Regions from separate parts of the Chitinophaga caseinilytica genome, predicted to be linked through region 2. Evidence: riboswitches for the same ligand, from Rfam matches in the RefSeq annotation. Region 2 holds a riboswitch; each other region holds the start of a gene.

Region 1 (10,392 bases), 2.9 Mb from region 2:
ATAGAGCACTTCGAACTTGGGGTCCGTTTTGTCTACTTCCACCACGCCTTCATTGATAAATGTTACCACGTACTGGGCATATTTCACGCCGATGATCACACCGGGGCCGAATCGGGCATGCTGTACACGGGAGCCGATGCCTGCGGTCAGTTCTTCCATCATGTAGTTCGAATTTTAATGGCCCAAGATAAGGAAAGGTTTGAAATCCCGGTGTTTACGGATTAACTCTTTTGTTACCCTTAAATATTCCTGATCGTCAGCCTGACAGCTGCTCCATCTGGCAAAACCGATATTTGACGAGCCATATCGGCATAATACTCCAGGTATTTGGGGAAATGAAGGACGTGTAAATTATCAACTTCATAATCACCGCCGATTACAAATGGTTTTATTGGAATTAATCGGGCATCTATATCCAACTTTCCCTTTTCCTTTATCCAGTCAATCATGAATGGTTCGCCTGTATAATAGTCCAATTTATCTTCCAAAACCTGTAACCATTCGCTGAAACTATTCGCCATTATTTCTTTTTCACCTGTTTCTGAATTGAAATAAACTATGTCGCTGCTACCTTCAATAAATGCAAATTGATATCCAAAAATATCCTGACCGAACGCAAACAGTTTTTCCGCCAATTTGCCAAAATGCGTTTGAATTTGAATATTTATTTCATTCGCATTTTTAAAGGCTTCCTGCCCCGAGAATCCATACAACTGCAATGACCGGTTAAAATAAAAACCGCCGTTTCCCAATCTCGTCAGAAATTCCTTGTAAGCATCTACATTCTTATCATCCAATGCAAAATTGACAAACTTAAATTGGAACGGTTCTGTTGGAACCGCGCTATCTTCAGCGGCAATCAATTTTTGAATTAATTTGTCCATTTTACAGGGATAATTAATAATTATTTCCAGGTTATCCTCTAGCCTGTCCATTATCGATATCACGCATCATTCTCCACCGTATTCACCTCCCTTCCCGAAAAAGAAAGGATGGTATTGATGAGCAACCGCCGCATCCTGCGTTCCGTTTCCTTATCCGGCCGCGGAATGAGGAACTGCACCTTGTAATGCACGAGGTCTTTTTTGATCTCGAGGATCTTCAAGGAAAAACTGTTCTCGGTAATATTGCTGGCAAACGGGCGCAGCACGCCTTTCAGCGTTTGTTCCAGCTCGTCGGGCGACGATTGATATTTAATGTCCAGCTCGAATTCGATGGTCAGTTTCTTGATGTTCTGCTTGCTCTGGTTGAGCACCATCGTGGAAAATATCACGGAATTGGGGATGAGCACCAGATCGTCGTCGTCGTTCTGCAACACCACATTGATCAGCGTAATGTCGAGCACCTTCCCCTTAAACTCTCCTACCCTGATCTGGTCGCCCAAAGACAGCTGGTCGGAAAACATGATGATGAGGCCGTTGATCATGTTGGTCACATAATCTTTCGACAGCAGCGCGAACGCCGCCGCAGCGATGCTCACGCTCACGAACATGTCTAAGGGGTTCACGCCGAAAAGGAGCATCACGGACACGAGCGCCATGATGGTATTGAGGACGGAACTGATACGGTTGATGCCCAGCACGAAATTGTCGCGCGTGAGCCGCTTGAGGTGGTTTTTCCGGATATACCAGCTGATCATCACCAGCCAGCCGATGGAAATAAGCAGGTTCGCACCGAGGAACAACGAAATAGCATTCGAAATGCTGCCGATCACCTCGTATTTTTTGAAAAGGTCGCGCTGCGTGAGGTTAAACCATACTACCGCGGCGTATACCAGCAGTTTGGCGATAAAAATGAGTACCTGCCGGCGGATCTTCTTCTGGTTATATGTAGCCTGATCGATTACCATGATGGCTACAAAAATACGCAAAATCGGAGGATTGTCCCGGCATGAAGCGCCGGGACAATTTGTTAAATATTACTTCAGATTTAAATCCTTCACACCGCTCACCTCGGTAGACACTTCCCCAAGCCAGCCGCCCTGCGCCCGCATACCCGTGTGCACCCGTATGAAATCGATGCCTTTCAGCTTCACGGGCTTGCCGTCCGCATCCACCGCCCAGTCGAGCTTGATGCCCGATCTGGCATCCATATTGGCCCAATTGTCTGCATACCCGAACTCATACGCCGGGCAAACGAAGAAGGAACCGGCGCCCGATTGGTCTTTGATCCGGTCGGGATCGAGCATGGTGCCGCTGAACGTGATCTTGTCGCCTTTCCAGTTGGGATAATAGTTTTGCGAATGGAAGGAATTTTTCTCCATGTAACCGGAACCGCCTTTGTTGTCCGTCCATTTGATATAATTCATATCCGTAATGTATGAATACTGAGGGTTCGGCGTGGCTACATGGTCTGCCGCCGGACGATGGTACGTGATCTCATATTTATGCACGGTTTTCGGGGAGTTATATTCCGAACCGGCGATTTCGTACCAGGTATCGTCGGGCAGACCGTTCCCGTTCGCGTCGGCCGCCACCTGGATGATGCCGGGTTCCGCCCAGTTGTTGAAGGCATTGCCCAGCACCTGGAAGTTATATTCTCCGGGCACGTTCACGATGGTGTGGTCGAAGCCCATGACGATGAACCCGCCAAACCCGCCGAGGCAAACGAGGCCATTGCTTTTGATGGCGGTTTCCGCTTTGGCGATCATGCTGGCTTCGGAATCGCCGGCTTCCCAAAGGGGCAGTTTGTTGGTGAACTGGGCCGGCGCCGGCTGGAAGTCGAAAACTTTGGACACGCCATTCGTGTATACCTGGGCGTTAACGGTCACGGTCACGTGCTGATTGGCTTCTCCCGCTGCGGTTTTGACGTTCAGCTTGAAAGTGCTTTCGCCCGCCGCGGCGAATACGTGAACGAGGTCGCGCTCGCGGGAAACGGTGTCTTTATCGAGCGTCCAGACGTAAGATGCGCCTTCGGCGTTTTTCACTTCCGGGGAAATGCGGACCCATTGCGCGGTATGCACGGAATAGCCGCCGGCCGGGGCTTTCATGTCGATGAGGGGCAGCGGCCGGGTGTCTGCATTGTCGTTGTTCCCGGAACAGGCGGCGGCTCCCAACAGGAGCGTCATCACCGGCCATTGTAGATTTCTTTTCATATTAACTGGTCGTTTTTGTAGTGGATGGATCAGGGAACGGGCAGGAACGCGAAATGGGCGGGAATATCGCCCGTGGTTACCGACCATTTTTTCTTCCCTTTTTTATCGAAGCAATACAGCGTTCCGGGCGACACATAATCGCGCGCGTCGGTCACGAAGATGTCGCCGGTAACGGGGTGGACGGCCACGCCGTAGGGCATTTTGATGTTTTTGTCCGTTCCGTCGTTAATGAAGCTCCCGGGCAGCAGGGTTTCCGTTTTCACATCGAGCATATTGTAGCTGATCTTCCAGGTGTGCGTATCGTAACTGAATGCGGTGCCGTAGATGAAAGCGGTGTCGTTGTGGACCCAGAGGTTGCTGGAGGCGAGGTGGAAGCTTTTTTTCACCAGGTCGGTTTTTGTGTCGATGATGTGCAGCGAAGGTTGCACGCTGTAGTAATCCCCGCGCGAGGTTACGTAGAGGTCGCCATGGCGGTCGGGTTTTACATGGTGCAGGTTGATGGCCACGTCTATCTTTTTAATTTCTTTGAAGGTGGACAGGTCGATCACCGAAACGGTGCGGTCGTAGTCCGGAACGCGGTATCCGCCGCTGTTGGCGACGTAGAGTTTGTTTCCCGCAACGGCCATTTCTTCCGGCTGATAGCCCACGATCACTTTCCGGGTGATTTGCAGCGTGGTGGTGTCAACTTCCGCCACGAAACCGATCGGCGCGTTGGGGTCTATTTCCACCGGCCCGGCATACGAGCTCACGTAAGCTTTTCCGTTGGCGAAGGCGAGATACCTGCAGTTGGGAATGTTGATCTGGCCGATGCGCTTGCTGGTGAGGGCGTCCATCACTTCCACCTTGTTGGAAACATTGATGACGGCGTAGAGTTTTCCGCCGTAGATGCGGATATCGTTCCCCACGTCCCCCAATTCCTTCACCACATTCGGATTTACGGTGGCGTAGATGTTTTCGTTGTATTTCCCGGTGGTGTAGTCATAATAATCGAGCGTCGATTTGTTGCTGCCCATGTTGCCTTCGTTGAGCAGGTAGAAACCGAGGTAGCCGTTTATCGCCACCGTATCTACCGGCGTCACTACCGGTGGCACGATCTGGTCGCCCTTCCGGCAGGCGGCGGTCAGTAGCACGAAAGCCGCCAGGATGCTGAGTTGTATGCTTTGCATGGTCGTATCGTTTGATTACAGTTGCACAGACAGGGTTACTTTGTAATTCCTGCCGGGCATCGGGTAATTGAGCACTACGTCGTAGAACTGGTTGAAAAGATTGTTGACCTGTGCGGTGAGGGCCATTTCCATTTTTTCTATCCGCAATGCCCTGCGCAGCGAAAGATCGCTGGTGTACCAGGGCTGCATGTAATTGCGGGGGATATTGGCTTTGCCGTTATAGCGTTCGCCGGTATACAGGAGGCTGTAGTTGAGGCCCCAATCCCCATAATCCGCGCTGGCGATGAGCGAGCCTGCGTGCCGGGGGATGTACACGATCTGGTGGCCGTAGAAGCTGTCTGCCAGATCGGTGAAATCCCGCGCCTGCTGGAAGGTGTACGTCGCCCGCGCCCCCATCCGGAGTCGCTCCCAGGCCAGCAGCGTGGCGCCGGCGCGAAGGTCGAGGCCATGGATCTTCACGAAGCCGAGGTTCATCATCGTCCAGCGGAACTGGCTCACCGTGGGCACCGCCACGATCTTGCCCGTTACTTCGGTATAATAGGCATCGGCTTCGAGGAAAACCGCTTCCAGTATTTTACCGGGGCGCGCCTTGTTCCAGGTAAAGCCCGCGTCGTACTGATGCGTGTACTCCGGATCGAGGCGCGAATTGCCGATGTCGGTATAGTAGAGATCATTGAACGTCGGCATGCGGAAAATATGCTTGTAGAACCCCTCACCCTGAAATCCTCCTTCCCGAACGGCTGCCACGCCATCACGACCGAGGGCGTGAATTCCCTTTTCGGCCCGGATGCGGCATTCTTCTTCACGCTTTCGTTCATGATCGTTGCCAGCATCGCCGCCTGCGCGCTGAACCGCGGTAAGGTGACGGACGTGCTGAGCGCCCCCAGCACCGTATGCCGCCGCGGATAGGAGAAGTTTTTCAGCGATGCGTTCAGGAGATTGAACTGGTAGTCGGTCGACAGGCCGGCCGTCCACCAGTTTTTGATGGTAAACTGTTGCGCGAGGGAAATGTAGGCTTCCTGTTGGCGGTATCGGTTGTCGATGCGCAACAGTTGCGTATCCGGCGCCAGGTACCGCGTGAAATCCTTTGCGTATTTGGCATTGAGCAGCAGGCTGTATTTCCGGGAAAGGTCTTTGCGCAATTGTCCCTGCCAGAAAAAGTTGCGGTCCCACTGCCGGTCGATATGCCCGAACACCCCGTTCACCACGAACCCCGGCAATCCGCGTTCGGAGCCGTAATAATAGAGCCGCGAGTGCCATTCGCCGGAAGGGATCCGGCCGTGCAGCGAGGCTTCCAGGCGAAGGGCGTCTACTTCGCCGTTCCTGCGCATGGCCGTGGTATCGTAACCGTTCTCTTTCCGGTAACGGAACTTGTATTGACCGCCGGCATGCACCCATTCCGAGCTCAGCGAAAGCGTTACGCGGCCCGACAGTTTCCGATGATACAGCAAGGATGGATTAAACAGACTGAACGATCCCCCCTTCACCGTTCCTTTCAGGTGGAAACGCTCACCCGGCTTGAATTCCGGACGGAGCGGGGTGAGATATATGGCGGCGGAGGCGCTGTAGTCTTTCGCGGGTTGGAACGTATTGCTTTTTTGTCCGTTATAGAGCGATACGGCCTGCATGTTCTCCATGGAGAATTTGCCCAGGTCGATCTGGCCGTTCTGCGCATTCCCCAGCTGGATGCCGTCGTAAAACACTGCGGTGTGGTTGGTGCCCATCCCGCGGACGTCCACCGTTTTCAAGCCGCCCACACCTCCGTAATCTTTGATCTGCAAACCCGAGAAAAACCGGATGGCATCGGCGACCGATTGCGCGCCGAGTTTTTGCAAAGCCGCGCCCTGCAGCGTCTGCCCCGGTGAAATCTCGCGGACGGGCCGCGGTGCGGTGATGTGGACTTCCTTTAACTCACGGACCTTCGCGGAATCCATGGCCTGCTGCGCGGAAGCACTGCCTGCAAGCAGCAGGCAGGCTCCGGAACAGCGGATTTTCCAGTAGGATTTCATGGCTATGGTTGAATAACGGTCATGGCAGGGAAGTACCATCCGTCGTATCGGATCGTTTTCTTCAAAGCGCCGGTTTGTGCGTTGTAGAACAGCACGCGGTTCTCGCTTCCGGTATACGGGCCATTGATCGTCGTGATCACGAGCTCATCGGTATGATGGTCGTAATTCACGCCGGAGCCGTAAAAGTATTGACCGGCGGGCAGGGTGATGAAAGGCGCGGCCAGCGATGCGGCGTTGCCCACCACATACCGGTATAATTTGGTGCCGTATTGCCAGTTGGCGGCGGGCTGGATGATGAAAATGTGGTCGTTGACGGTGGAAGACGCCATCTGAACGCTTCTCCACGCGCCGAAGGGGTTCACCGAAGCGAACGGCATTTTCACGGAATCTTTCACGAAGGTGGTGGGGTGAACGGACATGAGGAGCGAATCCTTCGCGCCGTAAATCCGCCCGTTCTTGCCCGTCACAAAACCGACCGTAGCCTTGAAAGGCTTGCCGGCCACGGCATACGTGGTGGCGTTGAGCACGATCATGCCGTCGTTATTGCTATGTGCGAACACGTAGTTCCCGGATTTCACCATGTTGCCGATGGCGCCCGATACACCGGCAATTTTGCTGCCGATGGCGAGGGACGTGAGGTTGATGGGATAAATACCGTCGTCTGCCCCGATGAGGCCACGCGTAGCGTCGAGCCCAACGAAAGACATCGCTTTGCCGGAAACGGCGTTTTCCACGCGGCCGGTTTCCACGAGCGTGGAAGCGTCTGTCACCACCAGCGGGCCGCCGGCTTTCACGACCATGTACAATTTGCCGTTATGGATGGCGCCGTATTGCAGGGTGTTCATTACGCCACCGAGGTTTTTGCCGGGGTTCACGGCATGATAAACCCAGGGCACGAGCGTATCCGCGCCGTATTTGTAGAACCATACGCTGCCGGATTGGGTGCCGAACCAGCCTTCGTTGAGGACGAGCACGCCGTTGGCGTATTGCCCGAGCACGGTGATGTTGTAGACCGCGGAGTCTTTACCGTTGGGCGTGGAAGCGGCGAAGGTGATTTTATAGTCGCCATGCGCGCGGGGTTTGAAGGTGTAGGTGGCCTTATCGCCTACGGGCTCGCCGTTGAGTGTCCAGCGGAAGGAAATCCCCGCGTCCTGCGTGAACTCGGGCTTAAGCTCGAGCTCCTGGCCAACGGCGATGGTTTGTTCCGGTTTGGCGATGTGGACTTTGGGGCCGGAGGGCCTTACATCGTCCGATTTGTTACAGGCAGCTACGGTAGCCATGAAGGCGAGGCCGAGCAGAATGCGTACATGTTGTTTCATATGTTGGTTTATTTGTTTTGAAACAACCATCCGGGAAGCACGCATCATACCCGCAAACATATTTGCAAGTGCATGACGCGGGACGATCCCAACGCGCATGGAGGGTTATACGAATGAGAATATAAATACCTGGTAAAAGGCTTTACATCCCTGGCTTTTCACCCGAAAGCGTTGAATGGTAAATACATGAGGCAGGTCTTCTGGCTCTCCTGCTTTACCGGCTTGCCTTCCCTTCTTTTGGAAAGTGGCATGCAGTGATGCCGGTAAATACGAATGCAGGATTACAGCTACGGGGATAGCTCCGGTTTTGCACCGGATTCCCTTTTAATGCGCGCCCCTGGTGAGGGGTCTGCAACCAAATGCGATGCAAACCTACGGTGTTGGTGGGAATAAAACAAATGATTCGTATCATCGGGGCGTCCAACAAATTTGACTGTTGCCCGTTAATAGAGTGTATGCAACATGATTTCAACTGGGAATTCAACGGCCGGCGGTTCCACGGCATTACGTGGCAGCCGGAACATTACGACCGCGTGATGGTCGTGATCCACGGCATCGGCGAGCACGTGGAGCGCTACGCGCCGCTGGCGGAATTTTTCAATAAGGAAGGGTACCTGGTAACGGGGATCGATCATTACGGCCACGGCAAAAGCGACGGCAAGCGCGGCGATACGCTGAAGCTGGAGGAAATTTTCGATTACCTCGAAGCGTTCCTGCAATTTACGTGGGACGCGCACCCCGCGCCCATGGTGCTTTACGGGCATTCCATGGGCGGCGGGCTGCTGACGGGCCTGCTTCTCCACCGCCAACCCGACGTGCAAGCCGCCGTCATCTCCGCTCCCGCGCTCCTCCTCCCGCAAAAGCCCAACGCATTCCTGCGGGGTATTTTGAAAACAGGCGCATCCCTCCTGCCCCATTTACGCGTCAAAACCCCGCTCGATATCCAAAAGATTTCGCACGATGCGAACGAAGTGGCGAAGTTCGAATCCGATCCGCTGCGCCACCCGTTCGCCAGTTTGCGCCTCATGCATATATTGGTGAGCAATGGATTATGGTGCCTCCGTCACGCCGATCGCCTTCAAATTCCTTCACTGCTCATGCACGGCAATGCCGATAGCTTCACGAGCGTAGACGGCTCGCGTCGGTTCGCGGAAATGGCCCCGAAAAAACTCATCACCTACAAAGAATGGGACGGCCTCTACCACGAAATGCACAACGAGCCCCAGCGCCCGGAAATCTTCCAGTTCATGGCAGGCTGGCTCAGCGCCGTGCAATTACATCCGCTGGATTAATATTCCATTCCTCGTAAATAAAAAAAGGTGAAACCGGATATAGTGGCCCGTTTTCACCTTTTATCATTTGTATCGGAAAATTCAAATAATCAACCCTTCCCCTTCAGGAACCGGTCGAAATACGCACGGTCCAGCGCCTCCCGGTGATCCGGGTGTGCGAGGCCGATGAGCGCCCTGGCGCGTTGTTTCAGGTTCTTCCCGAAAAGGTCCACCGATCCGTATTCCGTCACCACCCAATGGATGTGCCCGCGGGTCGTAACCACGCCCGCTCCTTCCTTGAGGAACGGCGTAATGCGGGAAATCCCCTTATTGGTGACAGACGGCAGCGCGATGATGGGCTTGCCGCCTTCCGACAGCGATGCGCCGCGGATGAAATCCATCTGCCCGCCAATCCCGGAATACTGGTAAGTGCCGATGGAATCCGCGCACACCTGCCCCGTAATATCGATTTCGATGGCGCTGTTCACCGCCGCCACCTTGGGGTTCCGGCGGATGATGGAGGTATCGTTCACATAACTGATGTCCATGACGCGGATGGAGGGATTGTCGTGCACGAATTTGTACAGCCTTTCCGTACCCGTCATGAAAGCCGTCACGGTTTTCCCGGTATTGATCTTTTTCCGCGCGTTATTGATGACACCGCTTTCGATCAGCGGGATCACGCCGTCAGACATCATTTCCGTGTGCAGGCCGAGGTCTTTGTGGCCCACCAGGTTGCGCAGCACCATATCTGGAATGGTGCCAATGCCCAGTTGCAGGGTGGCGCCGTCTTCTATGAGCGCCGCCACATGTTTTCCGATCGCTTCCACGGCGGGCGTTGCCCCGGAAGAATAGTCGACCACCGGCAGCGGGGCTTCGTGCCACACCAGCGCGTGGATCCGGCTGATATGGATGAACCCGTCGCCATGCGTGCGCGGCATATTCGGGTTTACCTGTGCCACTACGTATTTCGCCGTATCCACCGCCGCGCGGGCGATGTCTACCGAAGTGCCGAGGCTCACGTACCCGTGCGCATCCGGCGGAGAAACCTGTATGAAGGCCGCATCCAGCGGGAGAATGTTGCGGTAGAAAAGTTGGGGGATTTCGCTGAGGAAGATCGGCACGTAATCGCCCGACTCGCTGTTAGACACGGCGCGCGTTGCCGCCGAAACGAAAAGGGAATTGAAGAAGAAAGCCTTTCTGCATGCCGGCTGGTCGAAATTGACGTTGCCGAGCGTGGTGATGCTCACCAGTTCCACATCTTTCAGTGCTTCTGCGCGGTTTTGCAGCGCCTGTACGAGCAGCTCCGGCGTGGCGGCGCTGCCATGCACGAATACGCGTTGTCCGGATTGAATATTGGCCACGGCGGTGGCGGCGTCTATGTATCGTAATTCCATGAATGGGTTGCGGTTTTGAACAAAATTACCGGAGGAAGGCCCCCGGCGCAATGATCCCCATCGCCCGATACCGTTCCGGGATCATGGGAAGACCTGACAAAAAACAGCCCGGTCCGCTGAAAGCGCCACCGGGCTG
Region 2 (10,392 bases):
CGGAGGGCCATCTTCGACGTGGACAAGCTCAATTACTGGAAACGTTCCGGCGACATTGCGGAATACCCGACCCTTTCGCTCGTGAGAGACCAGCGTTCTCCCTACCGCTTCCTGGATAAGAACACGATGTACATTGAAGACGGCTCGTATGTCCGCATCAAAACCGTAACGTTCGGCTACAATTTCCAGAAGCCCATTATCGAGCGGCTGAAGCTGAGCAGGCTGCGGCTGTACGGGGTGATCGACAACATGTACACTTTCCAGCGGAATAATATTCCCGATGCGGAAGCCGTAAATGCTTACGGTGTTTATACCGGCGACGGTTATCCGATCCCGATGAAATTCACCCTTGGCATTGACGTCGGATTCTAGGCTTCCACTTTAAAAATGACATTATGAAACAATCAAGATATGTAATCGCCGCCGTACTGCTCTGTGCAATCGTATTCGGCAGCTGTAAGAGAATCCTGGAACTGGAGCCCAAGACGGGGCCTACCAGCCTCACTTTCTGGAAAAACGATAAAGATGCGCTGGCCGGTTTGATGGGAGGATACGCCCTCATCCGTGAAGCCCTCACGGACGAGAACCGCTTCTTCGTGTATGGCGATATTACCGCCAACACGTTCCGCGTCACGTATTCTTCCGACTATTCCATCCACCAGATCGCCAACGGGGAACTGGACGGCGTGTATTACGGTTACCTGGAGAACCTCCAGAACTGGACGCTGTACTATAAGGCTATCGCCCAGGCGAACCTCCTCGTCCAGAAAATCCCCACCATTCCGGATAATGCATTCGCCATTGGTGCGAACAAGGCTTATTATACCGGGGAGGCCCATTTCCTCCGCGCATTCCTCTACTTCTACATCTCCCGCGTTTGGGGCGACGTTCCCCTGATCCTGGAGCCCGTTGAAGACCTCTCCCAGGCCAAAAACATCGGGCGCGAAAAACAAAGCGTAGTGCTGGCTCAGTGTATCAAAGACGTTGATGCCGCCATCCAGCTGCTGCCCGAAACGCCCATTCAGACCAACGACCGCGGCGTACGCGCCTCCCGCGCTTCCGCCCTCGCCCTGAAAGCGCATATCTACGCCTGGATGAAAGATTTTCCCAAATGCGAAGAAGCCACCCGCGACCTCGTGGCCAGCCCCGGCAAATACGGACTGAAATTCATCACCGACTCCGCCGAATACAGCCGTATACCCATCGGCCGCTCTATGGAAGCGATCTTCGAGATCAATATCAACGAAGAACAGAACGAAGGATCAGGCCCCGACATCTATGGTTCCTTCCAGGGCATCGGCTCCAAAACGCTGTACATTCCTTACCTCGCCACCCGCGATGCCTCCACTCCAGACCAGGTGCCCTGGATGACGCACCTGACAACTTACAATAACGTGTACTGGGAAGACGGCGACCTGCGCAAGATGCTCTGGTTCGAAAAAGATACCCGTACATCCATGGAGAAAAATATTATGATGAAGAAATACGTCAACATCACCTACCGCGACGGCGACGTACGGAAAGACCCCCGGCAGTCCAACAACCTGCTCGTCTTCCGCCTTTCCGACATCATCCTGCTCCGTGCAGAGGCATTGTCCAAAATTAAAAAGGATACCGAAGCGCGCGACCTGGTGAACAAGGTGCGCACCCGCGCCCGCCTTGAGGCGCTCGACGGCACCACGGCCGGGGACGATCTTTATTATTTCATCGTCACCGAGCGCCAGCGCGAACTGTTCGCGGAAGGACATGCGTTCTGGGACCTCCTCCGTACCGGGTTCATCGACGATTTCAACGGGCAATTCGAAAAGGCCATGGAACCGGGATCCGAATTTTACGGCAAAAACTACTGGCCCATCCCCCGAGCGCTGTTCAAAGACAATATGCTGATGAAACAGACGCCTTACTGGAACGGCAGACTTTAATCTCAAATCCAAAAACGACAATCATGCAATCAAAAATAAAATGGATATGGATGTTGTTGCTGGCAGCCACTTTCGCTTCCTGCAAGAAAACCGATTACTTCATCGGCGGCAGCACCCACAATCCCAAATTCAACGGTACCACATACGAATACCTGAAAACCAACCCGCTGTTCGATACGCTCGTGCTGCTGATCGATAAAACCGGGTTGAAAGATGAAGTCAACGCCGCGGGAACTTTCTTCGCGCCCACCGACTATGCCATCCAGAATTACGTGAAAAAAGTGGTACAGGTAAGGAAACAGCTCGAAGCGAACGACGAAAACCTGAAATTCGAATTCGGTGAGCTCGATTTTCCGAAATACAAGGATTCCCTCCGCGCTTACCTCTTCCCGCAGCGAATTGAGCGCGCGGCGCTGACGAAAGAAGGCCAGTATTACACGTCCAAAGACGGTGAGAAACGCCACATCACGCTCTGGGACGACCCCAGCGGGGCATATATCAACGACGGCCTCACCCTCATTCCGCAGTATATCTACTTCACGAAAGTCATCGGTACGCTCGACCCCCTGATCAATGACGACGTGCCCACCGAAGAGCGGGACAAACGCGTGGTAGTCCAGACTTCCGGCGTCATTACCAACAACGGCGTCGTGCATGTACTGGCGAATTATCACAACTTCACTTTTGTTGAACTCAATTAATCTTTCCACATGGCTAAAAAATTTCTTCAATATACGATCATGGGATGCGCTATTGCCGCCGTTGCAACAACGGGCATGGTATCTTCCTGTAAAAAGATCCCGGAAGGCTACATCAGCGAGCAGATCCGCTACGTGAACGATACATTCCGCGTATTGCGCGGCACCAACTGGAACTCCGACCCGAAAGCCTTCGAGCTGGACGGCTCTAATTACCCGATTACCGTGAAGCTCCTGGAGATTCGCGACATAGCCACTGGCAAGGCGACGGATATGTTCTTCAAAAAGAACAAAGTATATGTCTGGACGGCCCTTTTCGATCCTACGAGCGATACAACGGTGGCGATGCTGAACAAGAAACGGGAGATAATGGATATTCCGGCGCTCCAATTCATGGAAAAATCCGGACAGCTGATGTTCAATGAAGGTACCGGCACACTTCCCGCGGGCAACTATGCCTTCGACGTGTCTGTCACCAACCAGAGCGGCACCAAAACGTTCCGGAATATTTCTGTCATCCAGCTGCTCGACCAGGCTTACCGGCAGCAAGGCACGCCCGGATGCGCTTACTTCATCGACGGCACTACCACCTTCGGCGACATGGGCATTCCCACCATGACGGTGAAGAAACTTTCCGACGAGGGCTACCAGGTGCGGATCAAGATCACCGACAAAAACGGCAAGGCGTTCAATCCCAAAGCCGGCGAACTGATCAAGCGCGGCGACCGCCCGCTGTTCGAATCCTACGCGAAGTTCCACCCTGTAGAATACACCGATACTACCATGGTCTGCAATTACGAAGTAACGCCGTTCCCCCTGAAGGAATACCCCGGCTACGGTTACCTCATGTATTACCGTATCCCCAGCCAGTTCGTAAAGCTGGACCCTGAAATAGCGCCGACCGACGAGCAGAAATACAACGTAAACCCGCGGTGGACGTTCCGCATTCTCGTGAAAGGCACGTTTGAAGTAACGTTCAAGCTGCCAAAATGTACGCGTACAGCATGAGCTGATCTGTCGACATAAAAAAGGCCCGGAACGTTCCGGGCCTTTTTCGTTGAAAGCGGTCTTATTTGTCAATTGATGGCGCCGAGTGCCTGGGCGAGATCGCTGATGAGGACGCCCGGCTCTTCCAGCCCGATGTACAACCGTACCATCCTGTGTTTCGGTATGGCGGGGTCGAATTCGTTTTCCGCCAGGGAGGCGCAGGCCGGGAACGCCAGCGACTCGTGGCCGCCCCAGGAAACCGCCATGAGAAAGCGTTGTAGCCCGTTGCAGAACGCCTCCACCTGCTCCCGCCTTTCCACTTTCAGCTGGATGGTGATGAGCCCGGCGGCGCCGTGCATCTGCTTTTTCGCCAGTTCATATTGCGGGAAGCCGGGGTCCATCGGGAAAATAACCCTTTCGATCTCCGGTTGTTCCTTCAGCCATTCGCAGATCGTTTTCGTGCTCGCCGCGCTGCGCTCCAGCCGGATTTCCAGCGTACGGAGCCCCCGCAGCAGCAACCACGCGTTGAACGGCGCGATGCCGCTGCCGATATTGAGCAGTTCCGACATGAATATCTTCCGGATCATTTCCTCCCGCCCCGTAAGCACCCCGGCCATAGTATCGCTATGGCCGCTGATGAACTTCGTGGCCGACTGCAGGCACAGATCGATGCCCAGTTCGTGCGGCCGCTGGAAAATAGGAGTGCAGTAACTGTTGTCGATCATCGTCACGATCCCCTTTTCCTTCGCCAGCGCCGCAACCGCGGCTATATCCTGCAACTCGAAAGTGAACGAATTGGGGGATTCGAGATAGATGAGGCGGGTATTGGGCTGGAGGGCGTTGCGGAAATTCGCGGTATCCGTTCCGTCCACGAACGTAGTTGTAACCCCGAACCGGGGCAGGATGCTCGTGAACAGCTGGCCGGCCCAGTTGTAGGGATCGCGGACAGACACGATATGATCGCCCTGCTGAACCTGCGACAGCACCGCCGCGAAAATGGCAGCCGCGCCGCTGCCGAAGATCAGCGCGTCTTCCGCGCCATCCAGCGCCGCCAGTTTCTTCCGCAGGATATCGATCGTTGGGTTGTTGCCCCTCGTGTACAGGAAGCCTTTATATTCATCCCGCAACAAATCCCGCATCTCGCCCACAGATTTGAACGCAAAGTTGCTGCTTTGCATAATGGGTGGTGCAATGGCATTGAAATACTGCTCCCGGTCTTCTCCCAGTTGGTTTATTATAAATGAAAGGTCCATATGTCAAACTGATAGCGCTAATTTCGCCGCCGTACGGCATAGCGCATGAAAAAATAAATGGGTAGTCCCGCTACAAACCAAAACATCCCTCCGAGCGCCTGGTTTAGATCTTTTATAAAAATATTGACGGTTACGAATAAATACACGGTGATGAAAATGGCGGGGACGACGGGGTAGAACTTCATTTTGTAGATGCCCGTTCCGTCGAGGTGCGCCGTTTTCTTCCGGAGCACAAATATCGTGGCTGCAGCTGAAGCAAGGCCAATTGAGTCAAAAAGCATGACATATTGGATAATATTGTCGAAGTTGCTGAGGAAATACAGCATGCCGACGATGAGCAGCGCAAAGGTGGTGAGCGCCACTTCCTGTACCTGGGTCTTGGAATTGACCCGTCTGAAAACACCCGGCAGCACGCCGTCTTCGGCCATCGCGTAATACATCCGGGGGTTAGACATGAGGTTGACGTTGGCGTATCCCAGCACCGACAAAAACAGCAGTACCGAAGTTACCTTGAAGCCATATTCCCCGAAAAACGCTTCGGCCATCCGGGCGGCCAGGGCTTCGGTGGTTTTCAGCTGCTCGAACCCGATCACTTTCACGTAGGCGTAATTGACCGTGAGGTACAGCAGCAAAATGATCCCGATCCCCAGCAGGATGGAGCGCGGCATGTTTTTCGACGGGTCGCGGACGTCTGACCCGAAGTTGATCGTTTGCTGATAACCGCCATAGGTGAAGAAAACCGGCACGAGCGCGGCCCCGAAGATGTACGCCCAGCTGTGCTCCGCCACCGAAACGGCCGCCACGGCCGGCGGTGCCACGTGGCTGCTGAAGGCCGCCAGGCAGAGCAGCAGCACGAGGGTCATTTTGAAAACCGTAAGCACGTTCTGCCAGCTGGCGCTCATGCGGATGCCGAGCATATTAATGATATACAGCACGATCACGGCCGTGATGGCGATGGTTTTACGCCCGCCTTCATGCTGCATCGATCCGGGAAGGATCACGGGGCCGATGTATTCCGCGCCCACGATGCAAACCGCCGCGATGGAAGCGGCGTTTGAAATGACGAGGGTCCAGTTGATCATGAAAGAATACGCGGGGTGGAAGCCGACCGACAGCACTTTATAAAACCCGCCTGCCACGGGGAACCGGGAGCCGATCTCGGCATAGGTGAGGGCGCCGCAGAGCGTGACGAGCCCTCCCAGCACCCAAACCATGTAGAATAATTGCGGCGTGCCCGTTTCGCGGGCCACGCTGACCGGCGTGCGAAATATTCCCATCCCGATGACCAGTCCGACAACGATCATGGTAAGGTCGAACGGCCCGAGTTTCGGTTTGATGCTCATGATATACAAGATAACCGATTAACGCTGTATTTACCAAAATATGCGTAGGTTTGCCGCCGGTACACGGTTGCCAGGTCCCTTTCCGGGGCCGGCATTAATAGGGAATCCGGTGAAAATCCGGAGCTATCCCCGTAGCTGTAAGCCCGCAATTAACGTTTTCCAGGACCCCAGCCACTGTTCCGGCACATCGGAACGGGAAGGCCTCCCGGGAAGCGGGCGAAGCCAGAAGACCTGCCGCATACCACTTTTTAATCCGCGCTTTCGGGTGAAAAGCGGAGGGCATATGCGGCATTGCTGCCATCATACGTACTTTTCAATTCTCCCCGGCGCCACTGATTTTTTTACAATCTATGGCCTACATGAAAAAAACACACCTGGTCCTGACCGCCGGCATCCTCGCCGCTGGGCACACCGCGCAGTCGCAAGACTCCACACAGGTTTCCCAACTCAACACGGTTGTGGTAACCGCTACCAAGTTCAACAAAAAACAATCCGAAACCGGTAAGGTGCTCACCATCATCGGGCCCCAGACCATCGGGCACAACATGGGCCGCACCGTGGCAGATGTGCTCAACGAGCAGGCCGGCATCGTGATCGGCGGGGCTTTCTCCAACCCCGGCAAAAACCGCGAAGTCTACTTCCGCGGCGCCACCTCCCAGTACACCACCATCCTCATGGACGGCATCCCCGTGGCGGATGCTACCGGGCTGACAGGGAACGCCATCGACCTGCGCTTCCTGCCCATCGACCAGGTAGAACGTATCGAGATCCTCCGGGGAACATCTACCACCCTGTACGGCTCGGATGCCATCGCCGGCGTGATCAACATCATCACCAAAAAAGGCGGCATCAAACCCGTTAATGTATACGGCGACCTGGTTTACGGCTCCAACCGCAGCCTCAAAGGCTCCGCAGGCCTTCGCGGCAAACAGGACAATGTAGACTACAACATCAGCTTCACCCACTTCACGACCGACGGTATTTCCGAAGCGGCAGATACGACCGGCACCGGCGATTTCGACCGCGACGGGTACTCATCCAACGGCCTCAACGCCACCGTCGGCATCCAGGCCACCGAAAACCTCCGCCTGCAGCCATTCCTGTTCTTCAGCGACTATAAAAGCAATTTCGACGGCGGATCGTTCGTGGACAGCAAGCTCAACAAGAATAAATCCAACGCGCTGCATTCCGGCATCCGTGCGCAATACGACCTTTCGAAAGGCGCCATCTTCGGGAATTTCGCGTACCAGAAAGTAACCCGCGACGATGAAACTGATTGGGGCAAGACCTTTACGGACGGGCGCGCCTATTACGGCGACCTGTACGGTCATTACGACATTACCAGCTGGTTCCAGGTGATGGCCGGCGCAGAATACCGGAAATCCGAGCTCACCGACACCGCCAATTTCAAGGACGTGAAATACCGCACCCGGGAGCAACATTCCATCAGTCCGTATGTGGCCCTGTTCCTCAAAAACCTGCATGGTTTCAACATGGAGCTCGGCGGGCGGTACACCCTGCACAGCCAGTTCGGCAACCAGTTCACCTACACCATCAACCCCAGCTACGTGTTTTCGGACAAGTTCAAAGTGTTCGCCAGCGTGGCTTCCGGGTTTAAAGCACCTACCCTCACTTCACTCTACAGCATTTACGGCAACAAAGACCTGAAAGCGGAAGATGCCGTGAGCTATGAAGCCGGTGCGCAGACGTTCCTGTTCAATAACAAGCTGGACCTTCGCGTGGTAGGCTTCCGCAGGAACATCAAGAACCAGATCTCCTACATCAACTACAAATACATCAACTACAACCAGCAGAAAGACAAAGGCGTGGAAGTGGAAGTGATCGCCCATCCCATCGAAAACCTGACCGTGAAAGGGTTTTACGCGTATGTAGACGGCGAAGTGACGACCGTTGGCGGTAGCGGAAAAGACACGACCTATTCCAACCTCATCCGCCGGCCCAACCATACCGGCCAGATCGAGATCGGGTTCCAGGCCACCAAAAAGCTGTTTGTCAGCACCACCGTAAAGCATACCGGCACCCGTAACGACCTGTTCTACAAATTCCCCCAGTCGGAATACGTGGCGCTGGACCCTTACACCATGTGGAACGCTTATGTGGAATACAACCTGGGCAAGGCACGCGTGTTCTTCAACGCAAATAATATCACCAATAACAAAAAATATTGGGAAATTTACGGCTACGCCACCCTCGGCTTCAACATGCAGAGCGGCGTATCTTTTTCATTCTGATTTAAAAACTGACGCATGTCCATCAAACAAATCCAACCGCGTTTCATCGTATTACTGCTTTTCATCGTAGCGGGCGGCGTGCTGCGCGTGCTTGCCGCAGGCCAGCTCACTCCTTTCTCCAACTTTTCCCCGCTGGGCGCCATGGCGCTTTTCGGCGGCGCGATGTTCGCCGATAAATGGAAGAGCTACCTGTTCCCTTTGCTGGCGCTTTTCCTCAGCGATGTGATCATGATGAAAACGGTGTATGCGGCGTATGCGGACGGTTTCCTGTTCGAAGGCTGGTACTGGAATTATATCGGCTTCGCCGCGATGGTGCTCATTGGCCAGCTGGTGATCCGCAATGTAAAGGTGCTCCCCGTTCTCGGCGCTTCCATCCTCGCAGCGATCGTGTACTGGCTGATCGTGGACTTCGGCACCTGGATGCGCCCTACCAGCATCGACATGACCACCGGCCTGCCCTTCAGCCGCGATTTCGCCGGCCTCATGAAGTGCTACGCCCTGGGCATCCCCTTCATCAAAAACACCCTGATCTCCAATGTCGTGTACAGCGGCATCTTTTTCGGCCTGTTCAGCTGGCTGGAAAACAGGGTCCCGGCGCTTTCCGCCCGATAATATCACGAAAAGGCCGGCCGCAAACCGGCCTTTTCCCTTTCCACCCAACCACCCGATCCTGATATGACCGCCAGTTCCTTCCTCCCCGCCGCTACGCAAATGATCTACGACATGGGCCTCCAGCACCTGCTCGACGGCATCACATTCGAATGCCCGACCGCCGCACTGGCCGAAAAGCAGAAAGTGGTCCGCTGTGTGCTCGAAGACAAACATTACAGCAGCGAGGAAATCGACCGGATATTCTCCGCTTCCAAAGCGCAGGGCAAAAGCCTCTATTACGTAGACGAACCGCTGCTGGCCTCCATCTCGCCCGACGTGATTTTCACGCAGGACGTGTGTGAAGTTTGCCAGATCGATACGCACTGCACGCAGCAGGCCGTCTACAAACTGGACAAGCAGCCCGCGCTCGTGAGCCTCAGTCCCAATAACCTCGACGATGTTTTCCAGTGCGCCATTACCATCGGCCGCGCCCTCGGCGAGGAAGCTGCTGCTTTCGCATACGTGACCGCGCTCCAGCAAAGGCTCGACGCCGTGGTGGACCACCTTCGCCAGCACCGCTCGCCCCTCCGCCGCGTGATGATCATGGAATGGATGGCGCCGGTTTACAACTGCGGGCACTGGATCCCTTACCAGGTGGCCTACGCAGGCGGGGTCGATATGCTGTCTAACCCCGCTGGCGACTCCATCGTTACGCCCTGGGAAAAAATCTTCCGCTACGATCCCGAAGTGCTCGTGATCGCACCCTGCGGGTTCCTTACCGGCCGCTCGCTCGACGAGCTGGACCTCGTCACCAAAGTACCGGGCTGGGAAAACCTCCAGGCCGTCCGCAACAACGAAGTCCATCTCGCGGATTACGATCTTTTCACCCAACCCAGCGCCAGTACCCTCACGGATGGCGTGGAAGTGCTCGCGCACCTCTTCCATCCCCACATCTTCCCCCCGCCGCAACACTTGCAACATAAATTCCGCTCCATCGATCCCCGGGCGGTGACCGCATAAAAAAAGGGCCTTCCAGACGGAAGGCCCTTTGCTTTTCAATCACTGTTTACTTGATCAACCACATATCGCCGTTGATATCGTCTGTGCCGCCGAACTGCCGTTGCAGCGCGGCTTTCACCTGGTCGTTATTGGTTTGGTACTCGCGCTGCGGATAGAGCCAGCGCCGGGGGATTTTTCCGCCGTTGGCATTGGCCGGCCCTACATCGAACGTCGGGATGCCGGTGCGGCGGTACTGGTAATACGCCTGGCGCCCGGAGTTCATGAAGAACGCGAGGTATTTCTGCAGGAGGATCTGCTTCAATCCATCGGCGTTATTGCCTTTGTAT
Region 3 (10,392 bases), 970 kb from region 2:
GAAATCGCTGTAGCACATGTGCGTGTGGATCTGTGTTCCGTCCTGCACGCCCGACGCGGAAACCCGGAAGGCGCGCACGGCCCAGTCGAGATACTGTTCCCGGTCGGCCTTACGGATGGGCAAACCTTCCCGGATGGCGGGCTCGTCGATCTGGATGATGCCGATCCCCGCCTGCTCCAGCGCCACCACTTCATCACGGATCGCCAGGGCGATTTGTGCCGTGGTTTCGGAACGGGGCTGATCGTCGCGGACGAAAGACCATTGCAAAATGGTGACCGGCCCGGTCAGCATACCTTTCATCGGCCGCGCGGTGCACGATTGCGCGAACACCGACCAGCGAACGGTCATATCCTGTTCGCGGCTCACGTCACCGAAAATAACCGGTGGCTTTACGCAACGGCTGCCGTAGCTCTGAACCCAGCCATGTTGCGTGAACGCGAACCCTTCGAGTTTTTCCCCGAAGTATTCCACCATGTCGTTCCGCTCGAATTCGCCATGCACCAGCACATCCAGCCCGATATCTTCCTGCAGTCGCACCGTTTCCCGGGTAGCGGATTCCAGCGATCCGTCGTATTGCGCTTGCGTAAGATCGCCTTTTTTGAATGCGGCCCTCAGCGCGCGGATATCCGCCGTTTGCGGGAAAGAACCGATCGTGGTGGTGGGGTACATCGGCAGCCCGAACCTTTGCTGCTGCAATGTTTGCCGATACACGAAGCCGGAAGCCCTCTGCGCATCGCGCTCCGAAATGGCGGCCACGCGCGCTTTCACGGCGGGTTTGTGGATGCGTGTGGATGCGCCCCTCGCGGCGATGGCCGCTTCGTTGGCCGCCAGCAAGGCCGCCTCGCCATGGAATATCCTGTCCAGTTCCGCCACTTCCTGCAGCTTCTGTTTGGCGAACGCCATCCAGGATTTCAGTTCTTCATCGAGCTGCGTTTCCAGCGCCAGGTCGGCCGGCGTGTGCAACAGGGAGCACGACGGAGCAATCATCACCCGGTCTTCCCCTAACTGGCCGACCGCTTTTTGAATGAATGGCAACGAGCGGCGGTAATCGTTTTTCCAGATATTCCTTCCATCGATCACGCCCAGCGACAGCGACATTTTCGGCGGCAGCAGCGGCAGGAGCTGTTCCAGCTGCGCGGGGTCGCGCACCAGGTCGATGTGCAGGCAGCACACGGGCAGCGAGGCGGCCAGTTCCGCATTGTCGCGGAGCCCTTCGAAATAGGTCGTCACCATGGTGCGGAGGCCTTTGCAATGTTTCGCAATCTCCGTGTAGGCGTAATGGTAAGCATCCGCCGCGCCTTCGGGGAGATCGGTGGCGAGGAAGGGCTCGTCCAGCTGCACCCAGGCGGCACCGCGGTCGCGCAGGCGTTGCAGGGCTTCGATATAAACGGGGAGCAGCCGGGGCAGCAGGCTGAGGCGGTGGAACCCGGGTTCTTTTTCCTTGCCGAGCAGCAGGTAAGAAACGGGGCCGATCAGCACGGGTTTCGGTGTGGCGGCGAGCTGGTGCTTCGCTGCGTCGAAGGCGTTGAACACTTTGTTGGAGAAGAGGCGGAAAGACTGGTCTTTCCGGAATTCCGGCACGATGTAATGATAGTTCGTGTCGAACCACTTGGTCATTTCCATGGCGGTGAGATCGAGGCCATGTTCCTGGCATCCGCGTGCCATGGCGAATGCGAGATCGGTTTCGGTGTTCTGCGGCACGTCTGTGACCACGGGCGCGTACCGGTCGGGGATGGCGCCGACGAGCAGCGACATGTCGAGCACATGATCATAGTAACTGAAATCGTTGCAGGGGATGAGGTCCATCCCTGCGGCTTGTTGCAGCCGCCATTGTTCTTCCTGGAGGCGTTGAGCGGCGACGGTCAGTTCCTGGCGGCCGATGCGGCCTTGCCAGTACGCTTCGCAAGCTTTTTTGAGCTGGCGTTGGGCTCCCATGCGCGGGTAGCCGAGGGTGTGTTTCAGCATAGCAAAAACGTTTTTAAGACATTAATGTGGATTAATGCTCCTTACGGTTTTCGTACGCTTTCAGGAAATGTGAGTAGGCATGGAACGGCGGGGCATATGTTGCCCATGACGGTCCCGACCATTGCTTCAAATCGCGAAAGCAAGATCTTTCATAGCGGGCAAGTATCCTGGCTTGTAACATTACCGCCGTTCTTCTCATCCTGTTCAGGTCAGGACAATGAACGCCTTGGGCGGTAACTCTGGCAGTTACTTACAGTTGCGCGACAGCCCGTGATTTGCACACGGTTCCTTTTTAAATCCGGCTTTCGCCGGCTACCACGCTATGGAAAATATGAATTGGGTAAAGAACTCGGGACCAAAGATAGGAATGTCCGCATTCAAAACCTATCAAGCGGGCTTGTTAATGCGCATTAACCAATAAAAACTTTGGCACAGTATGTGCAAATATGGGTCTGACCGGCTTATACCTAGTAGATTGAATATTACCGGAAAGCCATATAAAAGATTCAGACGTATACCTGTATACTCGCCTCTATTTTTATTGAAACTTCCACTTTAGCAGCATGTACCAAACGTACCGTATTATTTGCGGCAGGCTTTCGTATGCCTGCGCTGCAGTGGGTAACAGCGACTCGTATATGAAAAGGATATTGGTAATTGAAGACGATTTGTTAATGATCCATGTAGTAGAGCTGATCATTAAGAAGGAAGGACACCATGCAGATCTGGCATACAACGGAAAAGAAGCGGCTATGTTATTGGGCTCGTATGATTACGACCTGGTGATCGCCGATCTGAAGCTGCCTTTCCCCCATTTAGATGAACTTTCAGCGCAATTGCGCGCCCAGCGCGGGCGGCGTAGTTTGCCTGTTATCATGATACTGCCCGCCTATTTCGTTATGGACAGTATTTCTTCCTGGTTCGGCATGGAAGCGGAAGAAATCATTATAAGGCCTTTCAGTCCACTCGAGTTGACCACAAAAATCCAGGCGCTGTTGAACTGACGCGCCTCTTCTTTCTTTCCTCACCCGGCCCTCCGGTCACGGCTCCCCCAGCAAGTGACCGGCGCCGGTCAGGAAATCCCCACTCCATCTTCATACACCCATTCATTTGTATCATCCACCCCGTACCAACCGGCATCAGGTATTTATACCCGGAAAGGCGGATATTTGCCCCATGGATATTTTTACCATTTCGGTGGACGAGCGCCGCTTCGAAGTGAAGCCTTTCGTGAAAGGCTACGGCATGGCGTTTCATGTGGATACGGGCGACGGGCTGGTGATCTTCGAGCTGGACGAGGAAGACAGCCTCCGCGCCATCTCCCAGGGCCCTACTCCGCCAGATTCCGCGCTGGTAGGCCGCATCGCCGATGCGATCGTGGCGCACTTCGGATGATTTGCCAATATTTTTAGCTACATTTGCTAATGAACTTAGCATTATGATCGCCCTGGTTGACTGCAATAATTTTTACGTAAGCTGCGAAAGGCTCTTCCACCCCGCCGTCCTTCACCGGCCCGTGGTGGTGCTCAGCAATAACGACGGCTGCGTGATCTCCCGTTCCGAAGAAGCCAAAGCCCTCGGCATCCGCATGGGCGCGCCGGCCTTCTTCATGGAAGAAATGCTGGAGCGGCACCAGGTCGCGGTCTTCTCCTCGAATTACACCTTGTACGGCAGCCTGTCGCAGCGCGTGATGCAGGTACTCGCCGGCTTCGTGCCGGAAATGGAGGTCTACAGTATCGACGAAGCCTTCCTCGATGTCGCGGGCCATGCTTCCCCCGCTACACTGGCGGCGGCCATCCGCGCGGGCGTGCTGCACAACGTCGGGATACCCGTTTCCGTTGGCGTGGCGCCCACCAAAACCCTCGCCAAGATGGCCAACCGCGCCGTCAAAAAATCCAAACTGCCCGAAGGCTTCCTCGTCCTCGACTCGCCCGAAAAAACCACGGCCGTCCTCGCCGCCACGCAAGTGGAAGACATCTGGGGCATCGGTGCGCAATACGCCGCCATGCTCCACCAGAAAGGGTTCCACACGGCGCTCGACCTATCCCGCGTGCCCGATGATTTTGCACGGCGGGAACTGACCGTTCAGGGCCTGCGTCTGGTGCATGAGTTGCGCGGCATTCCGAGCATCGGGATGGAAGAATCGGCGCCGGCGAAAAAAGCGGTGTGCGTGGCGCGCTCGTTCGGGCAGTTGCTCACCGAAAAGGACGATATCCGCGAAGCCCTCGCCAATTACGCCGCCGTGGCCGCGCAGAAGCTGCGGGCACAGGGCTCGCGGGCCAGCATCATCCAGGTGTTCGTACAAACGAATAATTTCCGCGGGCAGGACGCGCAATATCACCGCTCCGTGAACCTCCGGCTGCCCGTACCCGCCAGCAGCACGCGGGAGCTCATCCGCCAGGCGCTCCTGGCGCTCGACCGCATCTTCAAGCCGGGGTATAATTACAAGAAAACCGGTATTGTAGCGATGGACCTGGTGCCGGATTCGCAGGTGCAGGAAAACCTCTTCGAATCTACCGATCACGAAAAGGAACGCAAGCTCATGCAGGCGCTCGACGGCATCACGCGGCACTTTGCCGGCAAACCCGTGCTGCGCTTCGCGGTGCAGGGCGGCAACAAGAAATGGGCGCTACGGCAGGAGCGGCTTTCGCCATGCTACACCACGCGCCTGGAGGAAATCATCAAAGCGAAAGCGGAATGAATGACGACATACTTAACAGATACGCCCAATGATGAAAGCAATGACCCAACATAGCGCTACCTGATGCACAACCCGCTCGCCATATTACGGCCCGCGGTGCTGGAAGGGCTCCTGGCAGCGGGGCACCGCTGGTTCGTTAGGCAGCAATACCCCCGCGGCATGCACCCTTCGCTGAAGGCAGCGTTCCTCATTTCGGCGTACCGGAATATCGGGGAAGCACGGGCGCACCTGGAAGCCATCGCCGCCGATCCGCAGCGGCGCGTGTATGACGGGAACGACGCGGCCGACCGCGAACGCCTCTTCACCGCCGCCGCACAACCCGACGGATACGCCATCTACGTGAGCCTGCTCGCCAAACGTAAATGGAGCCCCGATCCCGCAACGGGAGCGGCTATCAAACAGTACGTCCGCGCACATACCAACTGGAAGCCCGACCGGAAGGAAGACCTCCACGTGTCGCTATTCATCCAGTTTGGCGAACTTTTCCTTAATTTGAAAACGAAACAGGAAGAAATCAAAATACCCTTTTCCGACATCGAAAAAACCTGATCCCATGTGTTACGACCTTTCCTTCTCCGCCAGCATCGCCTCCGTGTTCGACTATCTGCCCGAGCTCAAAGACATGGGGCAGCTGGACCTTCACTTCGAGCCCACTTTCCACAAAGTGGCGCAAGCGTACCCCAAATGGCCGGTGGTAGTGCAGGATAACGGGGAATTCAAGCTCAAAAGGTTCGAATGGGGCGTGATCCCCAACTACATGAAAACACCGGAAGAAGTGAAAAAAGGAAGGAAATGGATGGTAAACGCCCGTTCCGAAAAAGTGCTCGACACCAAAGCCTACTGGAACCGCATCCGCAAAAACCGATGCCTCGTTCCCGCCACCGGATTCTTCGAACACCGCGAAGTGCCCGGATGGAAAAATAAAGTCCCCTATTACATCCACGTCAAAGACCGCGATATCTTCTTCATCGCCGGGCTCTACGCCTGGTCGCACCTCCCCGATCCGGAAACCGGCGAAATCCCCGGCACGTTCACCCTCATCACCCGCGAAGCCAACGATGTCATGAAACGCATCCACAACGGCGGCGACAACGCCGGCCGGATGCCGCTCATCCTCCCCCGAGAACTGGAAAAGGAATGGCTGCGCCCCGATCTGACAGACGAAGGCATCAAATCCATCCTCGCTTACGCCATCCCGTCAGACGAGCTGGCGTACTGGACCGTCAACTCCGTCCGCAAAGCGAAGCCTGACGACGAATCCGTCATCGCCGAAACTACCTGGGCCGATCTGCCCGCTTTGTAATTTTCATTGGGAAACTAGCTCGCCCGGATAACGCGCAACGGGAAGGGCGTCTGCTGCCGCGCCTCGCGGATGTATTGATCGATGACGTTATACAGCCGGTCGAATTCGATGGGCTTGATGAGATATTCGTTCACACCCGCGGCTTTGGCTTCGTTCTGCTGTTCGCGGAACGCATCGGCCGAAATGGCGATGACGGGAATATGTTTCAGGTCGGGATCTTTCCGGATCTGGACGATCACTTCGCGGCCGCTCATGCGCGGCATGTGCATGTCGAGGATAATGATGTCCGGATGCACAGCGCGGGCGAGGCGTAGCCCGTCTTCCCCATTTCCCGCGATATGAAGATTGATACCCACGTGTGAGAAAAAGCGTTCCATGATGAGCTGGTTGATCTCACTGTCTTCCATGAGCAGCACGCGCGTTTCCGAGGGGAACGACTGGTATTCCGCCTGTGTTTCCAGCGGGCTGGGGGCTACTTCCATGCCGGCCATGGCGGCTTCTTCCACGAGCGGGAGGGTGACGGTGAACGCGGTGCCCATGCCGGGCGTGCTGCGAACGGAGATGGTGCCACCCATCATTTCGACGATGCGCCGGGTGATGGTGAGACCGAGGCCCGTGCCGCCGTAAGTTTCATGGATGGTAGCATCGGCCTGTTCGAATGGCTGGAAGATGACGCGCTGCTTGTCTTCCGGGATACCGATCCCTTCGTCGGACACGCGGATGCACCAGTGTGCGGGTTCCCGGCGGAAAACGTGGAGCGTTATCTTTTTATTTTCGGGAGAGAATTTGATGGCGTTGCCGAGGAGGTTATTGGCGATTTGGGTGAGATGGAGGCGATCGCCGCAAACGATGCCGGGCAGGCGATTGTCGATCTGCAACTGGATGGCCACGCCTTTGACCTGCGCCGCGTTCTGGTAGATGGTCGAAATGCCGCGGAGCCATTCGCGGAGGTCGAAGGGCTCGGGCTGCACCTGGTCGATCTTTCCGGCTTCGATGCGGGCGAGCTCGAGTACGTTGTTGACGATTTCGAGGAGGCTATGGCCGCTGGTGCTGATGCTTTCGATATAGGCCAGCACGCTCTGCGGGATGCGGTTGCGGTTGTCGGTTTCGTTGAGGAGGAGGTACGTCATCCCGATGACCGCGTTGAGCGGGTTGCGGATTTCGTGGCTGATTTCCCGGAGGAAGGCGGATTTGGCGATATTGGCTTTCTCCGCGGCGTCGCGGGCTTTGGTGAGCTCTTCCCGCGCTTCTTCCAACTGTTTCAATTGCGCGGTGAGCATTTTATCCTGTTCGCGGAGCTGACGGTTGCTGCGCTTGAGGTGCTGGATGGCGTCGTCCATGGCGATGTTGCTGGCCAGGAGATCTTTGGTACGGTCGCTCACCTCCTGTTCGAGATGTTCGTTGTAAGCCGATAGTTTCACGTTCGCCGCTTTCAGTTCGGCTTCCTTGTCGTTCACCAGTTTATTCTTCTCGAGGAGGGTTTCGTTGCGTTTGTGCAGGCGTTTCACGAGGCCGGAGATATTGATCTGGTAGAAACTGATCACCATATAATTGAGGGCCAGCACTACCGACATGATCATCCACCGGAAGATATAGAGCTCGTCCCGCGTCATGGCCATGGGCGTTACCACCTGGAAGTAATAATTGGTTTCGAGGAGGATGAGGCAGGTGAGGATGAGGCAGAGGCAGTACCAGCGCAATTCTTTTTCGTGCGGGGTGCAAATGAGCAGGGGCACCCCGATGAGGAAAAGCCCCAGGAAATGTACCTGCGTACTTTCGCCGAAAGTGGCGCCATAATAGAGCATCACGAGGCAAAACACGAGCATGAGGGTGAACTTGGCCGTGGCGTACCGGCCGATGCGGTTGAATGCGAGCACCGACAAAAAACCGCCTACGAAGCCGAGCGCGGTGTAGAGAATGGACCAGTCGCCCGAGATCCATGCGAGGCTCACGCCACAGAAGGTGCAAAGCAGGGCGGTGATAAAACTGAATGAGTTTACCACCATCAAACGCTTTACATCACCCTCCCGGTGGTCGGGTTGAAGGCCAACACGTTTAATTTTATTGAACCACTCCGTTAACATTCAAAAAACTCTCTTCTATAATTTACGGAATTTTCCCGACAGGCCGGGGTTAAATCTTTTGCGGTACAGCCCTTATCTGCGCCCGGTCAACAGCAACAAGCGATTAACAAATCGCGGTCCGGCAAAAAATTAGCCCGATGAACATCGGGCCAGGGCTGATAACTCTCCAAAATTTATATTGAACTTACTGGTATCGGCGGTCATGGATGCAACGGGAAATTAAGGACACACATCGGTAGGTTTTGTTAAAATATCGTTAACGATGAGGGCTTAAAAATAACAAGTCCGGGGAGATCCCCAGACCTGCTAAATACGCTCCAATTTAACTACATGGAAGAATGTCCCTTTCGGAACACCCCGTCCATGGTTCACCAAAATTAGCGTCGGGCAATGCCAACAGGTGTTAAATGATTGTTATTGACATCGTAAGGAAGACTAACGTGTTTGCATTTTATTAAATTGATAAAGATCAGGGACCGTGCCTGACCCGCATCAGGACAGCCCCCGTTCCGCCATCCTAATTTTGTGCAATTAAAACAACCCTTGGCATGCCGTCAGTCGAAATACTCAGCCGCATTCAGTTCGCCTTCACCATCGCTTTCCATTATATCTATCCGCCGCTCAGCATCGGGTTGGGCGTTTGCCTCGTTATCATGGAAGGCATGTACCTCCGCACGGGGATCAAAATGTATGAAGACATCACCCGTTTCTGGATCAAGATTTTCGCCCTGATTTTCGGGATCGGCGTGGCTACGGGCATCGTCATGGAGTTCGAGTTCGGCACCAACTGGGCCACCTATTCCCGGTACGTGGGCGATATCTTCGGAAGCGCCCTCGCCGCCGAGGGCATCTTCGCTTTCGCCCTGGAATCCGGCTTCCTCGGCATCCTTATTTTCGGCTGGAACCGCGTCTCCAAAGGCGTTCACTTCTTTTCCACCATCATGGTCGCCCTCGGCTCCATGTTCTCCGCCGTATGGATCGTGATCGCCAATTCCTGGCAGCAAACGCCCACCGGCTACGTCATCGAAGGCGAAGGGCTCATGGCCCGCGCCGTGATCACAGACTTCTGGGAAATGGTGTTCAACCCTTCTTCCATGGACCGCCTCTCCCACGTGATCATCGGCGCTTTCCTCGCCGGATCGTTCCTCGTCATGAGCGTGGGCGCCTATTACATCGTCCGCAACCGGTTCGTGGAGCCGGCGAAGGCCATGTTCAAGGTAGGCCTCTCCGTAGCCGTGATCGCCGCACTGGCGCAGCTGTTCACCGGCCACCGTTCCGCCCATTACGTCAGCGAATACCAACCCGCCAAGCTTGCGGCCATGGAAGGGCATTGGGACAGCTCCGCCGTGGCGCCCATGTACCTTTTCGGTTGGGTCGACAATGAACAGGGGAAAACGACGGGGCTCGGCCTGCCGGGGGGCCTTTCCTTCCTCACCCATGGCTCCTTCAGCGCCCCCGTGACCGGGCTGGGCGCCTTCCCGAAAACGGAACGGCCCACCGCGGTGAACTTCGTGTTCCAGAGTTACCACATCATGATCGCTATCGGTATGATATTGATTGCCATGACGTTACTGGCCGTCTATTACCTTTGGCGAAAACGGCTGTTCAACAAAAAATGGCTCATGACCCTCTTCATCTGGGCCGTACTGCTGCCGCAGATCGCCAACCAGGCCGGCTGGTACGCGGCCGAAGTGGGCAGGCAGCCCTGGGTGGTATATGGCCTCCTCCGCACGTCGGACGCGCTGAGCAAAGACGTAAAAGCCAACCAGGTCGTGTTCAGTCTCGTCCTCTTCACGCTCGTGTATACGCTGTTGTTCATTTTGTTCATTTATCTGCTCAATAAGAAAATCCAGCACGGTCCGGCCATGACGCACAACGAAGAAGAGGAAAGCGACGAATTCTCGAAGCGCAATATCAAGCAACTGCAAAACCCCGAACACTAAACACCTCAAAACGCAAGACATGGAAACGATCTTAGGACTGGACCTGCCCACACTTTGGTTCCTCGTCATCGGGGGGCTGATCACAGGCTACGGCGTGCTCGACGGGTTCGACCTCGGCGCCGGGGCGCTCCATCTTTTTTCAATAAGGAAGAAAGCCGGCGCATCGCGCTGAACGCCATCGGCCCGGTGTGGGACGGCAACGAGGTATGGCTCGTGATTGCGGGAGGCGCCCTGTTCGCGGGGTTCCCGCTCGTTTACGGCACCATCCTGTCGATTTTCTACGTACCATTTATGCTGTTCCTCGTGGCATTGATCTTCCGCGCGATCTCGATCGAGTTCCGCAGCAAGGAGCCCATGGCCTGGTGGCGGAAGATGTGGGATGTGAGCTATATGGTA

The links. A riboswitch is a leader RNA that binds a small molecule or an ion and turns the genes downstream of it on or off. The one in region 2 is predicted to bind cobalamin.
Region 1: it holds a riboswitch for cobalamin, as region 2 does, so the genes downstream of both, WJU22_RS18370 (DUF5074 domain-containing protein) here and WJU22_RS07040 (TonB-dependent receptor plug domain-containing protein) in region 2, are expected to answer to the same signal.
Region 3: it holds a riboswitch for cobalamin, as region 2 does, so the genes downstream of both, metE (5-methyltetrahydropteroyltriglutamate--homocysteine S-methyltransferase) here and WJU22_RS07040 (TonB-dependent receptor plug domain-containing protein) in region 2, are expected to answer to the same signal.

Annotation. Positions count from the first base shown of each region.
Region 1 is NZ_CP150096.1:4,491,135-4,501,526, reverse strand. Features, by position in the region: gene WJU22_RS18405 (hypothetical protein) at 1-162, opposite strand, end outside; gene WJU22_RS18400 (SMI1/KNR4 family protein) at 240-884, opposite strand; gene WJU22_RS18395 (mechanosensitive ion channel family protein) at 944-1,870, opposite strand; gene WJU22_RS18390 (PKD-like domain-containing protein) at 1,919-3,094, opposite strand; gene WJU22_RS18385 (YncE family protein) at 3,124-4,260, opposite strand; gene WJU22_RS18380 (TonB-dependent receptor) at 4,276-4,947, opposite strand; partial or broken gene WJU22_RS18375 (TonB-dependent receptor) at 5,910-6,194, opposite strand; gene WJU22_RS18370 (DUF5074 domain-containing protein) at 6,272-7,588, opposite strand; cobalamin riboswitch at 7,762-7,963, opposite strand; gene WJU22_RS18365 (lysophospholipase) at 8,044-8,880, shown strand; gene WJU22_RS18360 (acetyl-CoA hydrolase/transferase family protein) at 8,970-10,256, opposite strand.
Region 2 is NZ_CP150096.1:1,629,399-1,639,790, reverse strand. Features, by position in the region: gene WJU22_RS07070 (SusC/RagA family TonB-linked outer membrane protein) at 1-372, shown strand, start outside; gene WJU22_RS07065 (RagB/SusD family nutrient uptake outer membrane protein) at 396-1,922, shown strand; gene WJU22_RS07060 (fasciclin domain-containing protein) at 1,946-2,623, shown strand; gene WJU22_RS07055 (DUF5007 domain-containing protein) at 2,633-3,628, shown strand; gene WJU22_RS07050 (PLP-dependent aspartate aminotransferase family protein) at 3,697-4,860, opposite strand; gene WJU22_RS07045 (APC family permease) at 4,878-6,203, opposite strand; cobalamin riboswitch at 6,251-6,456, shown strand; gene WJU22_RS07040 (TonB-dependent receptor plug domain-containing protein) at 6,563-8,455, shown strand; gene WJU22_RS07035 (DUF6580 family putative transport protein) at 8,471-9,067, shown strand; gene WJU22_RS07030 (ABC transporter substrate-binding protein) at 9,131-10,066, shown strand; gene WJU22_RS07025 (SusD/RagB family nutrient-binding outer membrane lipoprotein) at 10,113-10,392, opposite strand, start outside.
Region 3 is NZ_CP150096.1:662,978-673,369, forward strand. Features, by position in the region: gene metE (5-methyltetrahydropteroyltriglutamate--homocysteine S-methyltransferase) at 1-1,965, opposite strand, end outside; cobalamin riboswitch at 2,106-2,301, opposite strand; gene WJU22_RS02830 (response regulator transcription factor) at 2,604-2,969, shown strand; gene WJU22_RS02835 (hypothetical protein) at 3,142-3,360, shown strand; gene WJU22_RS02840 (Y-family DNA polymerase) at 3,404-4,666, shown strand; gene WJU22_RS02845 (hypothetical protein) at 4,730-5,215, shown strand; gene WJU22_RS02850 (SOS response-associated peptidase) at 5,220-5,969, shown strand; gene WJU22_RS02855 (hybrid sensor histidine kinase/response regulator) at 5,984-7,975, opposite strand; gene WJU22_RS02860 (cytochrome ubiquinol oxidase subunit I) at 8,602-9,996, shown strand; gene WJU22_RS02865 (hypothetical protein) at 10,016-10,168, shown strand; gene cydB (cytochrome d ubiquinol oxidase subunit II) at 10,183-10,392, shown strand, end outside.